4 regions of the Shewanella sp. Koi 1 genome follow, and region 1 is predicted to be linked to each of the others. Evidence: predicted binding sites of a transcription regulator. Region 1 holds the regulator's gene; each other region holds the start of a gene.

Region 1 (5,764 bases):
TCCCTATGAAGAACTGCTGTCGCTCTACAATGTCACCCCAGAAGAAGTCGCCTATATTGGTGATGATATTGTCGACTTGCCTGTGATGAATGTGGTCGGCTTGGCCGTCTGTGTTGCCGATGGTCATCCCTATGTCCGCCAACACGCCCATTTTGTGACTCACTTGAATGGTGGACATGGCGCACTCAGGGAACTCACGGATCTGCTCTTACTGAGCCAAAATAAGTTCACTTCCGCCCATGGGATGAGCATATGAGTCGTGTGACCCTCGCCATTATCGCCTTTTTTGGTACTGCGCTGGTGCTATATTGGCAAGTGCAGCAAAAACGCGGTGGCGATACGGATGACAGCTTGAACGTCAGTGACAGACCCGATTACATTATCGAAGATCTGCGCAGCATTGAGTTTAATGAGCAAGGGCAAGTTAACAGTCGCGTCACGGCAAAGCACATGGAACACTATGAGCTGAAAAACCAAACCGACTTTACTGAGCCCGTCTATCTTGTCTATCCCGACCAAGGTAAAGCAAAATGGCAGATCCGAGCCGATCAAGGTCGACTCAACAAAGATACCGGCAAGGTTGTATTAGAAAATAATGTTATTATCGATGCCATCAGCCCTGGTGAACCCATACAGACATTGTCCACCAGTTTTTTAGAACTCGATCTCAACACTATGATAATGACCTCTGACCGCATCATTTACGTCACAGGGAAAGATTTTAATATTCAAGGGCAAGGCCTTTATGCCGACCTTAACGCGCAGGAAGTGCAATTGACCAGTCAGGTAGTAGGAACCTATGAAGCAAAATAACATATTACTTGCCGGCCTAATGCTAATCACCAGCATGAGCGCCTTCGCCAAGGTTGGTGACTTACAGCAAGAAGTGAAAATTAAAGCCGTTAGCCAAACTGCGGACATTAAAAACAACCAGATCATTTTCTTCGGTCCGGTTGAAGTCACCCAAGGCTCGATTAAAATCCATGCGGATCAACTACGTGCATTTTCTGCCGAAGGGGAAAACAGCAAGATTTTAGTGGCAACCGGTAATCCTGCGACTTATAGCCAGATCCTCGACGATGGACGCCCAGCTTCGGCGAGCGCGAAAGAAATTCGCTACGAAATGGCGACCCGCACCCTAACTTTGACGGGCTCTGCCAGCCTAGACCAAGCGGGTAGCCAAGTGACGGGTAACCTCATCCGTTACGATATTATTCAGCAAAAATTGATCGCTGAGAGCACGGGTAGCGGTGATGATCGCGTGATTACCATTATTCAACCTGACAACTATCAGGAAGAGATCAAGAACCAGCCCGCGGACAAACCTGTGAAAAAACAGGACTCTAAATGACCCAAATCACCTTAAAAGCACAGAATCTCGCTAAGAGTTATAAGAGTCGTCAGGTTGTGAAAGATGTCAGCCTGACGGTGAAAACGGGTCAAGTCGTCGGCCTACTCGGCCCAAACGGCGCGGGTAAAACCACCACCTTTTATATGGTCGTGGGCTTAGTCAAAAGCGATAAAGGCCATATCTTTATCGACGATGATGATTTAACCGCCGATCCCATGCACCTGCGCGCCCGCAAAGGCATTGGTTACCTGCCACAGGAAGCCAGTATCTTTCGCAAGCTGACCGTGCACGACAATATCATGGCGGTACTGCAAACCCGTAAAGAGCTCAATCGCGATCAACGCGAAGAAGAGCTGGAACATCTGCTCGAAGAGTTCCATATCACCCATATCCGAGACAGCCAAGGCATGTCGTTATCGGGCGGTGAACGTCGCCGCGTCGAAATTGCCCGCGCTTTAGCGGCCAATCCAAAGTTTATTCTGCTCGATGAACCCTTCGCCGGTGTCGACCCGATTTCGGTTATCGATATCAAGAAAATCATCGAACAACTCAAGAGCCGAGGCCTTGGGGTACTGATCACAGACCACAATGTGCGCGAGACCTTAGACGTCTGTGAACATGCTTACATTGTCAGTCACGGAAACCTGATTGCCGAAGGAACTCCCGCAGAGATCTTAGACAATCAGCAAGTTAGGGCTGTGTACTTAGGTGAACAATTCAGGCTATAGTTACTTAAACAGAGCCAATTAGCCTTGAATTTTGGCTTATAAGCGCCATCGATATGATAACAAGCGGCCTAAATTCAAAATAATAACGTAGGGATCAGCGGTAACATGAAAGCGTCACTCCAGCTCAAACTGGGTCAACAGTTAACCATGACGCCACAACTCCAACAGGCCATTCGTCTGTTGCAATTGTCGTCATTGGAACTGCAGCAAGAGATCCAGCAAGCCTTAGACTCTAATCCTCTTCTCGAGCTGGAAGAGGAGCAATTCGACGCGCCTACCGAACGTAAGCAAGATATCGCCGATACCGACTTTAGCGAAACAACGGCCCTGCCACAGGAACAAGACAATTCCACCGTGGACATTGCCGAGTCGTTGACCAAAGAATCCCTGCCCGAAGAACTGCCCATGGATACTACTTGGGATGAAGTTTTTACCGCCTCGCCAAACTCAGGTTCTGGCGCCAGCCGTGAAGATGACATGCCCTTCCAAGGGGAAACCAGTGAAGGCCTGTACGAGCATTTAGAATGGCAGAAAAACCTCACGCCCTTCTCTGAAACCGATTTAGCCATCGCCACCGCGATTATTGATGCCATCGACGATCAAGGTTATCTCACTCAAAGTACTGAAGATATCCTCGAGGCCATGGGCAATCCTGAGATAGAACTGGATGAAGTCGAAGCCGTACTTAAGCGTATTCAACACTTCGATCCCGTTGGTGTCGCCGCAAGGGATTTAAGCGAATGTCTGCTTATCCAACTCTCCCATTTTTCGCCGGATACCCCACACCTCGAAAACGCCCGCATGTTGATCAAAGATCATTTAGATCTGATCGCCGCCCGCGACTTTAGGTTGTTGATGCGTAAGACCAAACTTAAAGAGGACGAGTTAAGGGACAGCATAGCGCTGATCCAAACCTTAAACCCTCGCCCCGGTTTGCTCATCACCCCTGTTGATGAAGAATATGTCATCCCCGATGTGTCGGTATCGAAGAAAAACGGTCGCTGGGTGGTCGAGTTAAATCCAGATTGCATGCCAAAAATCAATGTTAATCAGCAATATGCAGCCATGGCGCGCAGCACCAAAAGCCAAGCCGATAGCCAATTTATCCGCGGGCATCTGCAAGAAGCCAAGTGGTTTATCAAAAGCCTTGAAAGCCGTAACGAAACACTGCTCAAGGTGGCAAACTGCATAGTGCAATATCAACAGGGCTTCTTCGAATACGGTGAAGAAGCCATGAAACCTATGGTCCTGAACGATATCGCTGAGGCGGTAGAAATGCATGAGTCCACCATTTCACGGGTGACGACACAAAAATACATGCATACCCCAAAGGGACTTTTTGAACTAAAATATTTCTTCTCAAGCCACGTCGGGACTGATGATGGCGGTGAGTGCTCATCCACGGCAATCAGAGCCTTCATTAAGAAACTGGTTGCAGCGGAAAACCAGAAAAAACCATTAAGCGACAGCAAGATGGCACAGCTTCTGGCAGAACAGGGAATTAACGTTGCGCGCAGAACCATTGCGAAGTACCGAGAAGCGATGCTTATTCCCCCTTCCAATCAGCGTAAAAGTTTATAGCCTAAAGTGGAAATCGGAGGACGTTTATATGCAAATAAACCTGAGTGGACACCATATCGAGATTACTGAATCGTTACGGGCTTATGTTGAGGAAAAGTTTTCAAAACTTGAACGTCATTTCGAACAGATCAATAATGTGCACGTTGTGCTCAATGTTGAGAAAATGCAACAAATTGCCGAAGCGAGAATCAACCTCACCGGTGGTGAAGTCTTCGCGACTTCAGAGCATGCAGATATGTATGCTGCCATAGACGTCCTGATCGACAAGCTTGATCGTCAGGTTATTAAACACAAAGAGAAGTTAACAAAACACTAGCAATGGAACTTCGTACCATACTGCGGCCGGAATGCACGACCTGCGCCACTCCGGGCAGTAAGAAAAAGGTACTGGAACTTATCAGCGACTTAGCCGCTGCCCAGTACCCCACCCTCTCATCTCAAGAGATCTTCGAAAGCCTAGTGGCGCGCGAAAAGATGGGGAGCACAGGTATAGGTAACGGCATCGCCATTCCACATGGTCGATTAACCGATATAACACAACCCATAGCCATATTGGTGAAATGTGAGGAGCCGATAGCCTTTGATGCTATCGATAAACAACCTGTCGACATTTTATTTGCGCTGCTGGTGCCTGCTGACCAATGTCAACAGCACTTAAGCACTTTGTCCTGCATGGCTGAAAAGCTCAGCGACAAACAAATATTGAAGCAATTGCGCAAGACGCATGATGAAACGGAACTCTATCAGGTAATCACTGGATGAAACTGGTCATAGTGTCAGGGCGCTCAGGCTCAGGCAAATCGGTCGCACTAAGAGTGCTTGAAGATCTCGGCTATTATTGTGTCGATAATCTTCCGTTGCCGCTGATTGGCAGCTTACTCGAACAGCTCAAGGGCAGTAACGATCTCGTCGCCATCAGCGTTGACGTGCGTAACCTGCCGGAGCAAGACAAGGTACTCGTCAAACAGCTCGCAAGCCTGCCAGAGGGCACTGAACTTACCAGCTTCTTCTTAAATTCCAGCGATAAAGTACTGCTAAAGCGCTACAGCGAGACTCGGCGCTTACATCCCTTATCTAAGAGCCGAGTATCACTGCAAGAAGCCATCAAACTTGAAGGCAAATTGCTCGAGCCCCTGTCACAGCAGATGGATCACTACATAGATACCTCAAATCTGAATATCTATGAACTCAGCGACCAAGTACGGCAAATCCTGCTTGGCAGTGTCGATAAGGAACTGGTGATCAACTTCGAGTCCTTCGGTTTTAAGCATGGTATGCCAACCGAAGCCGACTTTATGTTTGATGTGCGCTTTTTACCCAATCCCCATTGGGAACCCGAGCTGCGCCCTCTCACCGGCTTAGATGAACCCGTTGCCGAGTTTTTAAATCGCCAGCCGCTGGTTAACAAGTTCATCTGGCAAATTGAGAATTTACTCGAGACTTGGTTGCCCCACTTAGAGCGTAATAACCGCAGCTATCTGACCATCGCCATCGGCTGTACCGGCGGTCAACACAGATCGGTTTACGTGGCCGAGCAACTGGCTAAACGCTTTAGCAACGGTAAACACAAAGTGAATGCCCGCCACCGAGAGTTAAGCCATGCCAAAGCTTGAGCGCCAAATCACCATCTGCAATAAACTCGGCTTACATGCCCGCGCTGCGACAAAGCTCGTGGTGTTGGCCTCAGAGTTTGATGCCAGCATTACGCTGATCCAAGGTGAAAAACAAGCCTCTGCCGCCAGTGTTTTAGGGCTACTCATGCTGGAAACGGGTATGGGTAAAACCATTACCCTGATTGCCGAAGGCCCAGATGCGGAGCCTGCGCTCAATGCCATTTGCGCGCTTATCGACGCGAAGTTCGACGAAGCCTGCTAATTGCCTCGACATCTCATCTCGATGCCCCCTACCGTTATTCAGTACCCTGTTTGGTTTTGATTTCAGCACCTTATACCAGTAAAACACATTTGTGACTCGACGCCCTCCCGTGCGCTCAATTACAATATACTGCTGCGCTTTGGCTTAAGTCCTCAACAGCCAAACGCCCCATCCACGTCGCCACCTTGGAGGAAACATGCCTGTAGAAGCTTCAGACAGCTTACAAGTC
Region 2 (5,764 bases), 620 kb from region 1:
GTTGCCCAAGTGATAGGGATAACACTGCACCTGCTGTCGAGCGGCCAATACCTGGCAGCGCCAACACTTGCTCAAAGTCTGTTGGAAATTGCCCCTGATACAAATCGCGAACCATCTTAGCGGCTTTATGTAGATTGCGAGCCCTAGCGTAATAACCAAGCCCAGTCCAATGATGCAATACTTCATCATCCGGCGCGTTAGCTAGGGCTAACACATCGGGGAAACGTGCCATAAAACGCTGGTAATAGGGGATAACAGTCGCTACCTGAGTTTGTTGCAACATAATCTCAGAAACCCATACGCGATATGGGGTTTTATCTTGCTGCCAAGGGAGGGTTTTACGACCGTGGTTGTCGTACCAATTAACTATACGTGTAGCAAAGGAGGCTGTAGATTTCATCGGCGCAGTGTAGCGGGAGATTGGTTGGCAAACAAGTAACACCCCATCGAAAAATCGGCCTAGATTCGCTCTCTAGGATAATCTTGTTATACTTCGCCTCCATTAGTGCTTGCACTGTAAGTTGAACTTTGGATAATGCCCTTCTTTTTAGATGGTGTTGTCCACGAGACGAGGCAAAAATGAGCGAAGTCACTACCGCTGAATTTAATGAAGAAGGCAAGTATCTGCGTAAGATCAGAAGCTTTGTCCTAAGAGAAGGTCGTTTGACTAAAGGTCAAGCGCAAGCCATTGAGACTCAGTGGCCAACAATGGGCTTAGATTACAGCCCAACACCATTAAACCTGACCGAAGTGTTTGGTCGCGAAGCCGATACCGTACTGGAAATTGGTTTCGGCATGGGCGCCTCTTTAGTACAAATGGCACAAGAAGCCCCAGAACAGAATTTTATCGGTATTGAAGTCCATAAGCCTGGCGTGGGTTCATGCTTAAGTGACGCTGCCGCTGCTGGGGTGACTAATCTTCGCGTGTATCACCATGATGCAATGGAAGTGTTAGAATATGCTATCGCCGATGGCAGTCTTGCTCGCGTGCAATTGTTCTTCCCCGATCCTTGGCATAAAAAGCGCCACCATAAGCGCCGTATCGTGCAGGCGGAGTTTGCTGAGCTTATCCGCCGCAAACTAAAGATTGGCGGCGTGTTCCATATGGCGACCGACTGGGAAAACTACAGCGAACATATGCTGGAAGTGATGAATGCGGCCAATGGTTACAAAAACCAATCCGCCGATGGTACCGTGGTGCCGCGCCCAGAACATCGCCCACTGACTAAATTTGAAGCCCGCGGTCATCGCCTCGGCCATGGCGTGTGGGATCTGATGTTTGAGCGTATCGCTTAACATCTTTTATGGATTTTATTTTTTTAACACAACGGGGAAAATCACTATGGCAAAGAATCGTAGCCGTCGTTTACGTAAGAAAATGCGCGTTGATGAATTCCAAGAGTTAGGTTTTGACATTACTTGGACCTTCGATGCATCTGTCTCTGAAGCCGATATTGATGCAACAGTCGATAAGTTTATCGATGAAGTCATTGAAGCCCGTAAGTTAGGTTTCCACGGCGGTGGTCATATCGAGTGGGAAGGTATTATTGCTACCCAAACTATCGGTAAGTGCACCGAAGAAGATGTTGCTGCAGTGAAGGCTTTCTGGGCGGGTCAAAAAGTGACTCAACTTGAAGTTAGCGATCTGTACGATATCTGGTGGAGTTAATGCCAGAACAGGCGTTATTAGAGGAAGTGGTCGACAAAGTTCGGCCCTTGCTCGGCCAAGGAAAGGTTGCTAATTACATCCCTGCGCTCGCCAATGTTGATGCTGGTAAATTGGGTATTGCCGTGACCACAATTGACGGTGAAACCATAGGCGCAGGCGATTACCTTGAGCCATTTTCAATTCAAAGTATTTCTAAAGTTTTCAGCTTAACCTTAGCGCTAACTTTATATGAAGAAACCGAAATTTGGAGCCGCGTCGGTAAAGAACCCTCGGGACACTCCTTCAATTCGTTAGTCCAAGTTGAACTCGAGCGGGGTAAACCTCGCAATCCCTTTATTAATGCTGGCGCGTTAGTTATCGCTGACTTATTGCAGAGCCGTTTAGGGGCGCCTAAGCATCGGATGTTGGAGTTGGTCAGGGCGCTGAGTCAAAACGATAAAGTCTGCTTCGACAAGCAAGTGGCTGATTCTGAATATCAGCATAGTGCTCGCAATGCGGCCATCGCTTATCTAATGAAATCCTTCGGTAATTTTCAAGGCGATGTCGATACAGTGCTGCGCACTTATTTTCATTATTGCGCCTTAAAAATGAATTGCGCCGACCTATCGCGGGCGATGTTGTATTTAGCTAACCGTGGTAAAACCTTAGATGGCACTGAACTTATTTCGCAGGTGCAGACTCGGCAATTAAATGCACTGTTAGCAACTTCTGGCTTATATGACGGCGCAGGTGAGTTTGCCTATCGTGTTGGTATGCCTGGTAAAAGCGGTGTTGGCGGCGGCATTATTGCGGTGATCCCCGGGGAGCTCTCGGTCTGCGTTTGGTCACCCGAATTAGACAATCAAGGTAACTCCCTCGCGGGGACAGCGATGCTTGAGCATCTCAGCCAGCGTCTCGGACGTTCAATCTTCTGATTTAACTCTTTTATTAGCACTGTTAGGCTAAATATTAGTGAAATTTACTAATCTGCTCTCGGTGCTAATTTTTATAACTTCATAATAATCATGTTGTTACAAAGTTGGCACATCTTCTGCTATTCATCTTTTAGCACGTTAGCTTAGTCGTATTCCTCAGATTAAAGGATGAACAACAATGAAGATAAATACACTATTAACCGGAGTGGCATTATCGGGTGTTATTTTAGGCGCTTCTGGCTTGCAATCAGCACAAGCGAAAACCGAGCCGCAAATCGATGAGCGCTGTGAGGTTTCCCTTAATTATGATGTGAGAGTCGAACCGAAAAAATTAGTGATGAGCGAGAAGGGTGCTGAGAAGTATCGCATCGAGGTCGACAAGTTATACGTTGAAGGCAAGCAGGTCACCTTAACCGACAAACAGAAAAAGCTCGTGAGCCAGTATGCCGATGAGGTGTCGACTCAGGTTCCTGAAGTCATTGAATTAGTGAATGAAGCCGTTGCATTGGCCTCTCAAGCTGTGAGTATGGCCTTAACACCACTGATGGGCGATGCCGCTGGCGCTAAGTTTGATGAGATGATGGCGGGCGTGCAGAAGCGTGTTGATACCGTAGCCTACAAGCAGGGCGATAGTTTTTACCTTGGTGCGACTGAAGAGTCGATGCAAAACACCTTTAACGACGAATTTGATAAGGAAATGGAGCAAATCGTGCAAAACTCCATTGGCACTCTAATGATGAATATCGGCAGCCAAATCCTTGCGGGCGACGGTGAATCCTTCGAAGCTAAGATGGACGCATTCTCACAAAAAATGGATAGATTGGGCGATGATATTGAGCAGCAAATTGAATCCCAATCTAAGGGGATTGAAGCGAAAGCCGACCGTTTATGTGACCGTTTTGAAAACCTGCTGGTGCTTGAGAATCAACTGCGTAAAGAAGTGCCAGAGTTAGCACCCTATGTGTTGACTCAAAACACTCACCATGAATTACGTGAATAGTGATCTGCAGAGTAGCTTAAAACCTACACTGGTTGGAGTCAGGTAATGCCGAGCTAACTGACACCATAAATACAGTGATATAAATGAAAAAGCCCCAGTACGTTAAGTGTCTGGGGCTTTTTCTTGATTCATTTTAGCCAAGCGGAATGATATTAATCTGATTGCTTGCGGCTATTTACTATGGAATATTACATTCTAAAGACTAATGTTTGGTATACTCTTAAAATATAATGAAAAGCTGGCAATTCAGTCAGATAGAACACTCTACTTTAGCGGACTTTTTCGGGCTAAATCTCTACAACGAACCCAATTGCTGTGAGATATTAAGGCATTGAGGGATGCTTCAAGGCATTTGTGCTGCATTCCTATGCTATTCCGAAAGTTAATATCACTGTCGAAACTGCTTAAGGCGACTTTCCATGTTAGAACTGTTAGAACCTATTGCGATTTTTACTCATGTGGCCAGAGCTGGTAGTTTTAGTGCCGCCGCAAGAAGGCTTGGGATCTCTAAATCTAAGGTCAGTACGCAGGTAGCCGATCTCGAACATAGACTCGGTGTTCAACTGATCCAGCGTACCACTCGAAGCTTAAGTCTGACTGAAGCTGGACATTTGTTATATCTGCAAGGTGAAGAGTTGCTTCGCGATGCCGAACAGGCCATTGCTAGCGTGCATAACTTAAACGATGCCACCCGCGGCGTGTTAAAGGTGGGGATTTCCCAGTCCTTTGGTGCTATGCATATCATTCCCGCGCTGCCATCATTTATGGCAAAACATCCTGAGCTCGAGCTGCAAGTCAGCTTATTAGATCATAAGGTGGATGTAGTCAGCGAAGGTTTAGACCTATTGTTAACTATGTCTGAGCAGCTTCCCTTGGGTATGGTGGCGCGCCCTTTAATGAAGTGTCAGTTCCTACTCGTTGCCTCGCCTGATTATATTGCTAAACATGGTGAACCGTCGCGTCCAGAACAATTAGTCGACCATAACTGCTTGGTGTATCAAGGTGAGTGGCATGAGCACAGCATGTGGCAGTTTAAAAAGGGCGATGATTACTGTGAGATAGGTGTCTCTGGTAACTTTAGAGTGGATAATGCTCCCGCTTTAAAATCAGCTGCGATCAGTGGCTTAGGAGTTGTCTATCTTGCCAGTTACTTGATGGAAGATGAAATCGCTAAGGGCACCTTAGTGCCGCTGCTGAGGGATTGGCAACTGACTCATCATTTACCGCTACAGGCTGTTTACCCACGTCGTAAACACTTAGCGCCTAAGGTGAGTGCCTTCATTGAGTTTATTAAAGACCACATTGGTAATCCGCCTTATTGGGATATTCCCTATGCGGAACTCTTCAGTGAACGTCAGTAATTTTGGAAACATTGTTCTTAAAATGCGTTTAATGAGTTTTGAGCGAGTTTGGTAGTTTTTAGATTCTATTAAAATCAATCTGTTATGTGATTTTTGGTTTGTATTTTAGTTTGGTTTTTTAGGGTTCTCTAAAACAGCTTTTTAGTGAGTGTATTGAAGTCTGTTCTTAAATGAATACAATGGTTGCCAGATGATTCGGAATGACCTGAGTCCTACACTTTTATTGGAAATGACCCCTTTCGATATCAGCGTACAGGTTGGCAGCAATGCAGTTTCGGATCACAGCCAGCAGAAGTTTGCGAACTAAAACAATGTTGGCTTTTAAACCATCATCCTAGTTTTTGGTTTACCTCAGCTCATTAGGCTGAGGTAATTTTTTTCTGATGGTTGAGTGCGGAAAACGAGTTTTGTCTCTCTGTACCCTAAAGTCACACCGAGTGTTAAGTGTTTAATACATCAAATATAGTGACCCACAGTGAGATAGGGTTTTATGACCAAGCCGGTGATAAATCCAATAAAAAAGCCACTTGATAGTGGCTTTTTTATTGGCTGCGATTTAACGATGTTATTCGCAACGGCGTTCAAGGGAGGCTAGCGTTAGCCTCCCAAGGTTTTATGCTTAGGCTTTATTAACGTTGGCAATCCATTGATCGACTTGCTCTTCTAGCACATCCAAAGGCAGTGCCCCGTTAGCCAAGACTAAAGTATGGAAATCCCGGATATCAAACTTATCACCCAGCTGTTTTTCCGCCTTGTGTCTCAGTTCGAGTAACTTAATCATCCCAACTTTATAGGCTGTGGCTTGAGATGGCATAACGAT
Region 3 (5,764 bases), 3.3 Mb from region 1:
ATCATCGGCATCATATTTGAGTGCATAGCGATAGACTTGCTCGGCCCGCGTTTCATCGCCCTTGTGGCGATAAATCACGGCTAAGGTGTTGAGAGCAGGAATAAAGTGTCCTGATTTTAAGCCCGCTTTAATCAGCGCATAGGCGCGGTCTAAATCCCCTTCGACCAAGGATTCGGCGGCCATATTGTTATAGAACATACTGGTTAAGGTCTGGCGATTGATTTGCACTTTGTTGTAGCCTCGCAGGGCGCGCTCGGGCATAAAGTCGACCAGAATTGCATGGGCCGACACATACACAGTGTGCACGCTCTCGGCGGGTAGCAAGCGTAGATTGACATGGCCGTTAATCAAATAAAACTCGCCCTGTTTGTCCCATACGGGTTCAATCGCAATATCCTGAAATTCAGTGCCAATTTTAAACACATCCGCGAGTGCCGATGTCATCACCACCAGCGACATACAATTCCCCGCGCGCTGGGCGTAGGTTTCGCTGGCGGTTTGAGTCAAATTATCTTGATAGTGAAAATCGCTGTGGCCGCCGAGCTGATTGGCATTGATATAACTGGCTAACCATTCATGCACCGCGACGGGGTTTTTAGTCGATAAGCTGTAGCGGTCGTAGGCTCGCCGGACATCGGCTGCGACCGAGGGCGGAAGGCTGAAAATATCCTCGACGCTAGGAATATTGCTGACAGATTTAAATAACGAATCTGCAAATAGGGCATCTATCTCATCATCACTAGGTTTTGGGGCTGTCGAGCTACAACCCCATAATAATAAAAATAATAATGAGCAGAATATACCGCTAGAGATGGTGCGCAGTTGTATCATAATACGTCCCCCAGACCATAAGGCTCCTATTTGAGCTTATTACACTTGGCCAAAAAGACGTCATAAAATGGTTACAAAAAATAACGGCCTGCCCAAAGGATTGCGGCAGCTTAAAGGTTAACGCTGCGCCGGAGGGTCAACCTTGATATACACATCCTGCTGCTGATAACGATAGGGACGGTAGTTATCCTGACCACAAGTGAAGTAAGGGTAAGGCTTTACCTGCGCGATACAACCGAGTGGCAAGGCCTGCAGAATTTGAATTTGCTCCTGTCTTCGCAAAGATTCCTGCCATTCATAGTCTTTCAACACTTGATCGCGCACGGCAAAAGCATCGAAAGGCTCATCCGAGCGAGTCACTACGACTTGCCCTGCAAAAGCGGGCAAGGTTATGAGTGCACTCAGAATGCCCCCAAGCAAACAGGTGCGTCTGAGTTGTCCAGTGGAATCAAAGAATAAGCGCATTGTTCACTCCTTGTGGTATCAGCATGGCAGTCGAAGACCCATAAAAAAAGCAGAGCACTTGGCTCTGCTTTACTATCCTCTTATCCCTTAGAGGCATCAAGTGATATCAATACCTGTTAGCCTGCACTTTTGACAGTCACAAACTCTGGGTAAGCGTCGATACCACAGTCAGATGCATCCATACCGTTATATTCTTCTTCCTCAGAAACACGGATGCCCATAGTCATCTTCAGTACAAACCACACCGCAAACGACGCGCTAAATACCCATGCGAAGATTATCGCTGCGCCAGTTAATTGCGCTGTGATAGTGGCGTCGGCATTTGATAAGGGTACACACATCAAACCGAGGAAACCCGCAACGCCGTGCACAGAAATCGCGCCCACTGGGTCGTCGATCTTGATTCTGTCCAGACCCACGATAGAGAACACCACTAAACCACCAGCAACCACACCAATCACCCCTGCCATCAGCAGCGAAGGCGACAGCGGATCGGCAGTAATCGCCACTAAGCCTGCCAGAATGCCGTTTAAGATCATAGTTAAGTCCGCTTTACCCCAAATCATTTTGCACACAACTAGGGCAGAGATAGCACCAAAAGCGGCCGCGGTGTTGGTGTTCACGAAGACTTTAGCGACAGAGCTAGCGTTGGCCGCATCTGAAACCATTAATTGTGAGCCACCGTTGAAACCAAACCAGCCCATCCACAGGATAAACATCCCTAAGGTTGCCATTGGTAGGTTAGAGCCTGGAATCGGATTCACTTGGCCGTTAGGGCCGTATTTGCCCTTACGAGCACCGAGCAATAACACCCCAGCGATAGCCGCCGCAGCACCTGTCATATGCACAATACCGCTACCCGCAAAGTCCACAAAACCTAAGCTAGAGATAAAGCCTTTACCCCAAGTCCAGTAGCCTTCAACAGGATAGATAATGCCTGTCATCACCACGGAGAAGAACAGGAAAGCCCATAACTTCATCCGCTCCGCCACGGCGCCAGAGACAATCGACATCGCCGTTGCCACAAACACCACTTGGAAGAAGAAGTCAGATTCTAAGGCATGGTTTGCATCTTCGGCTTGTGAGCCAATCAGCGTACCGAGTGAAGGCAACCAACCGCCTTCGGCATTGTCGACGTACATAATGTTGTAGCCAACCAATAGGTACATCACACAGGCAATCGCGTATAACACCACGTTTTTAGTTAAAATTTCGGTGGTGTTTTTAGAGCGCACTAGGCCGGCTTCGAGCATGGCAAAACCCGCCGCCATCCACATAACCAAAGCGCCTGAAATCAAAAAATAAAAGGTGTCGAGTGCAAAGCGCAGTTCAGAGACTGTCACGCCTAATTTTGTTAGTTCTTCCATCTTCCGCCCCCTATAGCGCTTCAGTGTCGAGTTCACCCGTACGAATACGGATGGCATGTTCTAAGTCGATAACGAAAATCTTTCCGTCACCAATTTTTCCCGTATGAGCCGCACTGGTAATCGCCTCAATCAGCATGTCGAGATTTTCTGCTTTAGTGGCAATTTCTAGTTTTACTTTTGGCAAAAAATCCACCTGATACTCGGCGCCACGATACAACTCCGTGTGCCCCTTTTGACGGCCAAAACCTTTAACCTCGGTCACCGTCATCCCCTCAATACCAATACCGGCGATAGCTTCACGGACATCATCCAATTTAAATGGCTTGATGATAGCGCTGACTAGTTTCATCCTGACCTCCAAAAAACGCGATTGTTATTAACTTGTAGCCAAGATAATTCAATCATCAGGCCAGAATTTTAATTTATTGATTTAAAAGAAATAAAAAAGATTAGTCAGGAATAGTTCGATTAAAAATGCACCAGACTTGTGCAAGCGTGGGGGCGACGCACTCTTTTAGTGAGCAATTTAAGTGCACGCCATATTCGACCTTTGCCCTATTGGTGAGGCTGCCCAATTAGGGTTTACTAACAGTGCAAAAAACACACAATTCACAAAATAAGCAGAGCAATCGCTAAACGATGCCTTTATCCACCCGCGCAGAAGGAACGCCCGATGTTAAAACCCGAAGAATGTGTACTCGTTATCGTCGATGTGCAGGGAAAGCTTGCTCAGATCATGGATAACTCAGCCAAGCTTCATCAGCAGTTGAGTACACTTATCCAAGGTGCACAGCTGTTTGAAATCCCCATCCTCTGGCTCGAGCAATTGCCCGCCAAACTTGGCTCGACCACCGAAGAGTTAAAATCCTTGCTCGAAAGAACTGGCTCGCCCATTGCCAAGCAGCACTTTAGCGGTTGGTATTGTGATGAATTTGCCAATGCACTCACGAAATCTCGACGCAAACAGGTGTTGCTTGCGGGGATAGAAACCCACGTCTGCGTGTACCAAACTTGCCGGGATCTGCTCGACCAACACTACTCTGTGCATCTTGTCGCTGATGCGGTGTCTTCCCGCAGCGTTGACAATAAACAGCTGGGCATTCAAATGATGACCGCCAAGGGAGCCACTCTCACCAATGTGGAGTCACTGTTATTTGAACTGCAACACGAAGCCCAAGGCGACCGATTTAAGGCGCTGATTAAGTTGATTAAATAAGGCTGATTAAATGAGACGAGAAGAGAGCTTATTCAAGCTCTCTTTAGTATTCAAAACGCGGCGACACAAACGGCGTAGTTAGCACTATTGGCATAACTGCGCGAACTATAGCCGCTGGGGGCAACAGAGATAATGCCGGCCACGAATTCGGTCTCATTGACAGTGCTAGACCAAGAGTCAATCGTCGAACTCCACTGCGCACGTTGATAGGCTGCACGACTCTCGCCGTACCCATAGAGAGTGTTTAACTCCTGCTCTGTTGGCCTGCGCCAATTGTCTTTACCTGCAAACTCGAGTGAAGCCATTTTTTGGCACCAGCGGTCAAACTGTCCATCGACACCAATCTTGGCCTCATTGCCCTTGGCCGCTTCGGTGCCGGGTAAGATGACCCCTTTACCGTCCTGACGAAACAGGGCATATTCGCCTCGGCTCGGGCCAAATACAAACTCCTCCTGTACGTTAAACGTCATCGCATAGCTATCGCCACGGTTGTTGGCATCATCTTGTTCAAGATAACCCAAGGCATTCATCACGGCGATGGAGGGCGAACTGCTAAACCATTTCGTCTGGCGATCGCTTTTATCGTAAAGCGCTTTGATTTTTAGGCAGTTGGTTGATGCTAGGGTGCGGTCGTTATTATCGAGGCCGCCATCAAAGCTGGTATCGATTGGCGTCCCTTCGACGTGGCCACACAGGGGAATTTGCTCTTTTGGGCGACATTCTGTCAGTAAAAACAACAGCACTATGGCACTGCTGAATATGGCGATTTTAGTGGGATTAATCATGACAACAAACCTTAATCCAGTGGTGGTAAAAAGACAGTTACAGACAAGCTTGATGGCATTCGCTTCAGGGAATTAGCCTTAAGCGAATGGCCAATTAAGCTATAACGCCTTAATCACAGGCTCCTGCACCAGTAATTGGTCGTTCTTGTAAACCAACAGCTCACCTATGGGTCTTTCTTCGGCGCTGAGCACAATCACATCGCAAACATAGAGATAGGGACCGCTTTTAAACTGGAAGGAATGATTGCCGCCGTTACCATCGAGGACTAACTTCCCCTTTTTGAGGACTAAATCAGGTTTCTCGCTCAGGGATTTACCCTTTGCCCAAGCGGCATAACGGTATTGCTGACGATCGAGGGCATCGACACGTATGATAAATCGCTCGGTTTCCCACGCCAGCTCAGGGCTAGCAAACTCGCGCACACTCTCGTGTAACATCGCTTTTTGCTGGGCGATCAGTTCATCCCTTAGCTTAGCTTCCTCTGGGCTTTGATAATTAATGCCCGAGATTTTGCCATCGAAATCCAACCAGACACTGCCGTGGTCGAGCATAATGCCGCGCCAGCCCATAGTCTCCCAGTTGTTCTCTGTGGTCGAATTGGCGATTTGACTCAGCAACTTGCTATCAAAGACTTGCTGAAATCTCGTCAGCAATTGTTGTGGATTTTGCACATCGGGGAGCGGGTATTCCCGCTGGAGGGGATAAGAAATTTGCTCGGCAATCGCCTGACGATCACCCGCCTTGGCCGCATCAATCAAGGCTTGCACCTGCGGCACGTACTCCGCCTCTAGGGCAGCCAAAGCCTGTGGCGTTGCGCTAAGACTCCCCAGCAACAAACCCGTATAAAGCCCTAAACGCGAGAGTCGATTAATCGCTGAAAAAACTTGAAAAAACGGGCGACTAGACATGATTTTTTCCTTTAAAGTCAAAAACATCCAAATTAAGACTTCGCAAGGATACCATAGCTAAGAAGGGATAAACACACATAATCCCCCCAAGCTTATGTGCTGTAAGCCGCATCACAGCCCCACAGTCACCCCGTTAGGCCAGCAGCAAATTAGACACTATCGCTACCGCCACCGACATAAAGATCAACCCA
Region 4 (5,764 bases), 2.5 Mb from region 1:
TAAAAAAGCCCTGATTATTCAGGGCTTTTTGCTGCAAGTTGATTACTGTCTTGCTAAGCGGTGGCTCTCGCCTGGGTGCTCAAAATCACTGCGGTAAGGGTTAATGTCTAAGCCGCCGCGACGGGTATAGCGGGCGTAAACGGTTAACTTAGTGCAGTGGCAGTAATGTTTTAAATCGACAAAAATCCGCTCGACACACTGCTCATGGAACTCGTTATGCTGACGGAACGAAATCAAATAGCGCAGTAACTTTTCGCGATCGATTTTTGGCCCTTGATAACGGATCATCACACTGCCCCAATCGGGTTGAGAGGTAATTAAGCAGTTTGATTTCAATAGATTAGAATTGAGTGTCTCAGCGACAATCTGTTTTTCATCTGTGCTGTTTTCAAGATAATCAGGATTAAAATCATAATCACTGACTTCAATATCCAGATCGTCAATGCAAGTGCCTGGCAGTTCGACGACACGTTGAATTCCAAAACTTTTAGGCTCAATAATCTTAACGTTAACATCGCCTTGGGCACATTCACTTAGATCTTTAACTAAGGTTTTTTGCACCGCATCGATATTGTCGAACTTGGTTTGATTAAAACTGTTTAAATACAGTTTGAAGGATTTTGACTCGATCAGATTTTGGCTTGCATGACTTAGCTGAATGTCGGCGATAGCCACCATAGGTTTACCCTTGGCATTTAGCCAAGACAGCTCATAGGCCGTCCAGATATCGGCTCCGTGGAAAGGTAAACTCTCCGCAGTCAGGTTGATAGCGTTACGGTTAAGTGAGCGAGGAACCCCTTGCAGCAGCGATGCATCATACTCGGCTTGGTAATCAGTAGCTTTACCTAAAGTTAAGCTCGCAAGTTCTTTTGCATCACTATAGGGATCGTGATTCTGTGTCATCAATACTGTTTCCATGTCAAAATAGGCGCACATTATACCCGAAATTGGATTGTGCTTAAGTGTCTTGTCTGCCTGCTCTCGATAAATTTTTGCAAAACTATCATCAGTCTTACCTATCAACTTTAGGCGAATTACCGCGATATTACCCGCGAGGTGAGCCATCTTTGTGCATTCAAGGAGAGTTTGATGAATCATCCGATGAGGCGGTGAGCTGGTTACCTGTTAAACGTGAACAAGTAGGCAGCTTTGCGAATGTTGAGCATGCACTTGAACTTAAATTATGGCCTGATATCAATTACTTCTATGGTGAGTATTTTGCGGCGCCCGTGCTATTTGATTCACCATGGGGCACAGGAGAATTACTACAGGTATGGAACGAGGCGGATTTTGACGCGTTGCAGCAAAATATTATCGGTCACTTAATGATGAAGCAAAAACTTAAGCAACCGCCCACCTGGTTTATTGGTTTGCTTGATGAGGGCGATAAGATGCTAACGGTGGATAATGCCGATGGTAGTGTATGGGTGGAAATCCCCGGCGAGCTTCCCTCTACCCAATTGGCGCCGAGTTTAGCGGCGTTTATTGAGGCGTTATCGCCACGTATCGCGCCGCCCGTGAAACATGAAGAATTGCCTATGCCAGCGCTCGAGCATCCTGGGATTTTTGCCAGCTTTAAACGTATGTGGCACAACCTGATTGGTAAGCGTTAAGCGCGTTGAAATGCAGCAAGGCCTAAACATAGTAAACTCGACATGCATATCTAGCCTGTCGAGTTTACGCTTCAATAAGGCAAGGCTATTGATGGTCCCAAGACAAGTTAGACACTATGCGGCAAGGTTCGCAGCGAAAGTGAAACATATCCAATAATGGCTCATCGAGCTTCCAGGTGTGACTGCCACAACGCGGGCAGGGGCGTGCCAGCTCAGATTGCAGATCCTGCCCCCCGACACGATACAAATAATAGTAAGTGGGAATTTTAGTAAGGTATTCGATTCGACCGCGTAAATCCCAACCTCGTCTAAATAAATCACTGTTTGGGCTCGATAATTCTTCTAGCGCTGCAAACTCTGCCTTAGTGGCGGCCGCCATTTGTAACTCATCACAGGCTTGCCACTCGGTTTGCCAGCGGATAACTCGCTTATGATCGCCATTAAAGGTCGCAGGGATTTGATACAGCGGAATAGGCAATAAGTTATCACCACTACGCAGGGGGGAACACATATGCACATAGCTAGTGTAGAGCAACTGCCAGCTGGGTGGCTCAGTGTTACTGACCTCAGAATTAATATCCTGACCGATAAACTTTTCACGTGGCGCCAGTAGTTTAGCCTCGGTTAATTCCGCCAGCGCTTTTTTCACCCAAGGGCTGTGGTAACGATGGGCCAAACTGTTTTTTTCCGGCGTGAGTAGGCGTACTCGAAATTCGCCCTCATTAAAGGCTACGGCAAATTCGCGGCCGAGGATTTGGCCATTAGCGCGATAGGCTTCGAGTAATTGATTGATGGCACGTTCTGCCGCACTGATGGTGGTATCGGCAAAGCATTCAAAGCGCAATTCGGTGACAAACATTAAGCGGATTTTCCTTGGGATTCGAGTTGACTGACACGTTGTTTCAGCTCGATAAGTTCATTTCTGAGTTGCATGATCTCGTTGTTTTTTAACGCGAGGGCCTGTTCAATGCCTTGTTGCAACTGGGCTAACTGTTGCGCCAATGTGGCGACTGTGAGTGGCGAAGCATCGGTGGTATGTGTTTCTTCAATCACGGGCTGTGATTGGGCCGCTAAACGTTCCCGCTCGGCTTTAGGTATCGATTTAAATTGCTGTAATCCTTGGATTAATATCGGCATAGGGATTTTGTTACCGACACGGCTTTTTATCAGGGCAAGGCTTGGTGTTTTACCGCTGGCTTCGAGTGCGCAGGCTGCTGCTAACACTTGGTCAATGGGACTCATAATAAGTGAAATTCCTTAATGTATATCGTGTTTTTCACTAACTTACTGTGATGTGGTTATTTTAGTTTTTATAAATCAATGTATTGCTGTTTGGCATTGATTTTGCTTTTTAACAATTTTTATAACAAGTACACAGGAAGTCATAATATGAACGCAAATATTAATCGCAAACTCATCGCGGTCACGTTTTTAGGGTTAGCAAGCTTAGGTCTTAGCGGTTGTGTGGTCAATGTCGGCGATGGTGAATCTAAGTGGGATAGCAGCGAATCTTGGGAAAAAACACAGGATAAAAACCGCACTAATCTGACTAAGCTCAGCCTTGGCATGAGCAAAGACCAAGTGATGACGCTAATGGGAGCAGCAGACTTTAGCGAGTCCTATTTACAACAAAGCGCAGGACAAGCAGACAAAGAAGTGTTGGTCCTCTTTTATCGCACTCAGCACTCCCATAGCGATGGTAAAACCACTAAGGATGAATGTACGCCAATCGTCTTAAGTAACAGTGTGTTAGTCGGTTGGGGCGACACCGCCTACAGCAAAATTTAACAACTCAACGCAACTCGCCATGAAGTGATTCAGTGTCAGCCCTAAGCCATTAGGGCTTTCTTAATTGCACATCGAGCTGCTCGATAAGTTCGGTCCACTGGGCATCGGCCTCTAATGCCTCGGTCAGAAAACTCTTTTGCGCCTGCGTCCAAAATGGCGCTTCGGTTAAGTGTGTCTCTGGGGGAAGTTGATGGGTCGCAATAAACTGCCCTATGGCTTGAGCTTGATTGGCTAATCCCAACTGTTCAAATAGATGACTCAAATCGACTGGCGTTGTATCCATGCTCGCATCCTCTCTGTGTGTCTTTATTTAGGGTATGCAACTCACTGAAAAATGCAATCTATGATTAAAATTTGCACTTTTTAGTTTCCTTGATACAGTGATAATTACTCCTAAGAGTGTGATCTAAATCAAGGAATTCTAATAATGGACAATAATACCTTGGATGAGTGCCGTGCAGTTTATCTCACCGCCGAAGATTTACGCCTCGCCGCTTCGATTCTCTACAACGCCTATCATGACGATCCTTTCTTTGTGGATGCTTTATCCACTTCAGACAAATTCGCCTACGAACAAAAATTACGTGCCGCAATCCGTGAAGAGTTGAATGCGCTCTGGCAGGAGAAGCAAGCCTTAATCGGGCTGTTTGACCAAACACGCTTAGTCGGTGTTGCCTGTGTGGTCACTCAGGAAGTGCCCCTCGGGGAGGGCCGCTATTGGCACTGGCGACTCAAGATGTTGCTTGGTACGGGCTGGCAATCGACTCAGGCGATGATGAAGAAAGAATCGAGCATCGTCGAGCTGCTACCGAGCGAGCACTGCGGGATCCTACAATTTATCGCCCTTGCGCCCAATGAGCAGGGAAAGGGGTTAGGTCATCAACTTGTGCAAGCCGTAGTAAGTTGGTGCGATGAGCAGCCCGAACTTGAGGGGATTGGGGTCTTTACTACTCAAGAAGCCCATAGCCAGTTATTTATGCAACATGATTTTGTTTCCCTAGGAGAATTGAGCATTGGCAATGTAGCCGGACAATTACTTTTTTACACGGGCCAACAAGATGAATGAACCTTACCGCTCCTTCGCTGAGTTTTACCCTTTTTACCTCTCACAGCACCAGGACTTAAGCTGCAGGCGATTGCACTTTATTGGCAGTTTTTTAGTGCTCCTGTTATTCGTCGCTGCGCTGTTTTTCACAAATGGTTGGCTTTTACTGTTTATCCCCCTAGTGGGATATGGTTTTGCTTGGGTGGGACACTTTGTGTTTGAGCATAATCGCCCCGCGACATTCCAATATCCCTTGTACAGTTTGATGGGGGATTGGGTGATGTTTGCACAAATTCTCACCGGTAAGTTGAAGTGCTAATTGTCCCTCACCAGTGAGAAGCTGACACCCGTGTGAGAGATCGCTTACAAAGCCTGTAGGATAAAATGTTTTCTTACTGACTGTTTTGTAATCACAGCTTTTAAAGTGTATTTAAAATCATGGTGTTATGTTTTAATAAAGCTTGGTTGTATGAAAAGTGCGCTAGTGTGTGTTCTTTAACCGAAACAAAAATAGCGAGAACCACGTAGAATTAACTCATCGCCAAAGCAAATGGACAGAAAGGATTGCAATACAGGCGAGAGGGACGCAAGAAGCGACGAATTCAGGTTCTTGGATTTGAACCACTGACAGTAGGAAAACTGTCATCTGCCTAGGATAGGCTAAGGAAAAGCAAGGCTGCTTTCTCATGGATGATAGAGGACGTTGTATCTGCTGGGATAGCAGGTTTCAGGATGAAAAAGGACAAGCTTAAGGATTAAGCGTTACTGGATGCAGGAAGTATCGAGTAAAAGGATAAGTATAAGGGTGAACAGCTTGTACTAAGGTGAGGAAAGGATTCAGCAGGACGCGATAGGGATGAGTCACTGGATGTGACAGGAGCCGAAATAGGATATTCGGGTCAAAGGATTGAGTGTAGTGGAGACTTCACTGCACAGGGAAATAAAGGGATTGAAGGACGCTTGCAGGGAGCAAACGATCGCAAGGAAGGTGCAGGGAGCACAATCAAGCAGGATGGCTTGCAGAGGATAAATGGGGTGCACATAGTGCGCCCCTTTCTTTTTTCTATTCTCCTACGCCTATTTTTACGATACGTCATAATGTCCACTTTTACGTGCGGTATATCTTAAAATAAAATCTATCGGACGATTTTTACTCTTTTATGCGGTCGCTATTTCCTTTTCTGTGTTTAAGCGTCTCGGGATAAATCAATGTTTGTGTTTTTAAATGGCATAAATTGCCCGACTTCTTGTGAGATATATCTCACAAGGCTGTAAGTGATTTGTAAGTTTTTTGACTGACAATGACTACCTAGTTTTA

Evidence for each region. Region 1 encodes sigma-54, which starts transcription at its own class of promoters, with help from an activator protein. Its sites were predicted from a motif close to GTTGGCACGNNNNTNGNNT; they were not measured.
Region 2: ACUZ8J_RS15000 (YggN family protein) is a predicted target of sigma-54. The motif match lies at 2,687-2,705, and genes of this name have one in related genera.
Region 3: ACUZ8J_RS03350 (P-II family nitrogen regulator) is a predicted target of sigma-54. The motif match lies at 3,059-3,077, and genes of this name have one in related genera.
Region 4: ACUZ8J_RS06860 (DUF3192 domain-containing protein) is a predicted target of sigma-54. The motif match lies at 2,945-2,963, and genes of this name have one in related genera.

The regions. Positions count from the first base shown of each region.
Region 1 is NZ_JBREJM010000001.1:4,018,404-4,024,167, forward strand. It holds gene kdsC (3-deoxy-manno-octulosonate-8-phosphatase KdsC) at 1-256, shown strand, start outside; gene lptC (LPS export ABC transporter periplasmic protein LptC) at 253-813, shown strand; gene lptA (lipopolysaccharide transport periplasmic protein LptA) at 800-1,351, shown strand; gene lptB (LPS export ABC transporter ATP-binding protein) at 1,348-2,079, shown strand; gene ACUZ8J_RS17775 (RNA polymerase factor sigma-54) at 2,185-3,660, shown strand; gene hpf (ribosome hibernation promoting factor) at 3,689-3,976, shown strand; gene ptsN (PTS IIA-like nitrogen regulatory protein PtsN) at 3,979-4,422, shown strand; gene rapZ (RNase adapter RapZ) at 4,419-5,273, shown strand; gene ACUZ8J_RS17795 (HPr family phosphocarrier protein) at 5,260-5,535, shown strand; gene mgtE (magnesium transporter) at 5,732-5,764, shown strand, end outside.
Region 2 is NZ_JBREJM010000001.1:3,398,881-3,404,644, reverse strand. It holds gene mutY (A/G-specific adenine glycosylase) at 1-400, opposite strand, end outside; gene trmB (tRNA (guanosine(46)-N7)-methyltransferase TrmB) at 580-1,296, shown strand; gene ACUZ8J_RS15010 (YggL family protein) at 1,343-1,669, shown strand; gene glsB (glutaminase B) at 1,669-2,583, shown strand; gene ACUZ8J_RS15000 (YggN family protein) at 2,762-3,583, shown strand; gene ACUZ8J_RS14995 (LysR family transcriptional regulator) at 4,003-4,944, shown strand; gene ACUZ8J_RS14990 (DUF885 domain-containing protein) at 5,564-5,764, opposite strand, start outside.
Region 3 is NZ_JBREJM010000001.1:735,131-740,894, reverse strand. It holds gene ACUZ8J_RS03365 (tetratricopeptide repeat protein) at 1-831, opposite strand, end outside; gene ACUZ8J_RS03360 (hypothetical protein) at 949-1,296, opposite strand; gene ACUZ8J_RS03355 (ammonium transporter) at 1,413-2,663, opposite strand; gene ACUZ8J_RS03350 (P-II family nitrogen regulator) at 2,674-3,012, opposite strand; gene ACUZ8J_RS03345 (hydrolase) at 3,337-3,879, shown strand; gene ACUZ8J_RS03340 (Lcl domain-containing protein) at 3,930-4,664, opposite strand; gene ACUZ8J_RS03335 (hypothetical protein) at 4,764-5,573, opposite strand; gene ACUZ8J_RS03330 (LysE family translocator) at 5,707-5,764, opposite strand, start outside.
Region 4 is NZ_JBREJM010000001.1:1,560,483-1,566,246, forward strand. It holds gene queF (NADPH-dependent 7-cyano-7-deazaguanine reductase QueF) at 43-903, opposite strand; gene syd (SecY-interacting protein) at 963-1,613, shown strand; gene ACUZ8J_RS06850 (Zn-ribbon-containing protein) at 1,699-2,472, opposite strand; gene ACUZ8J_RS06855 (hypothetical protein) at 2,472-2,855, opposite strand; gene ACUZ8J_RS06860 (DUF3192 domain-containing protein) at 3,003-3,401, shown strand; gene ACUZ8J_RS06865 (DUF2789 domain-containing protein) at 3,451-3,684, opposite strand; gene ACUZ8J_RS06870 (GNAT family N-acetyltransferase) at 3,829-4,467, shown strand; gene ACUZ8J_RS06875 (Mpo1-like protein) at 4,460-4,765, shown strand.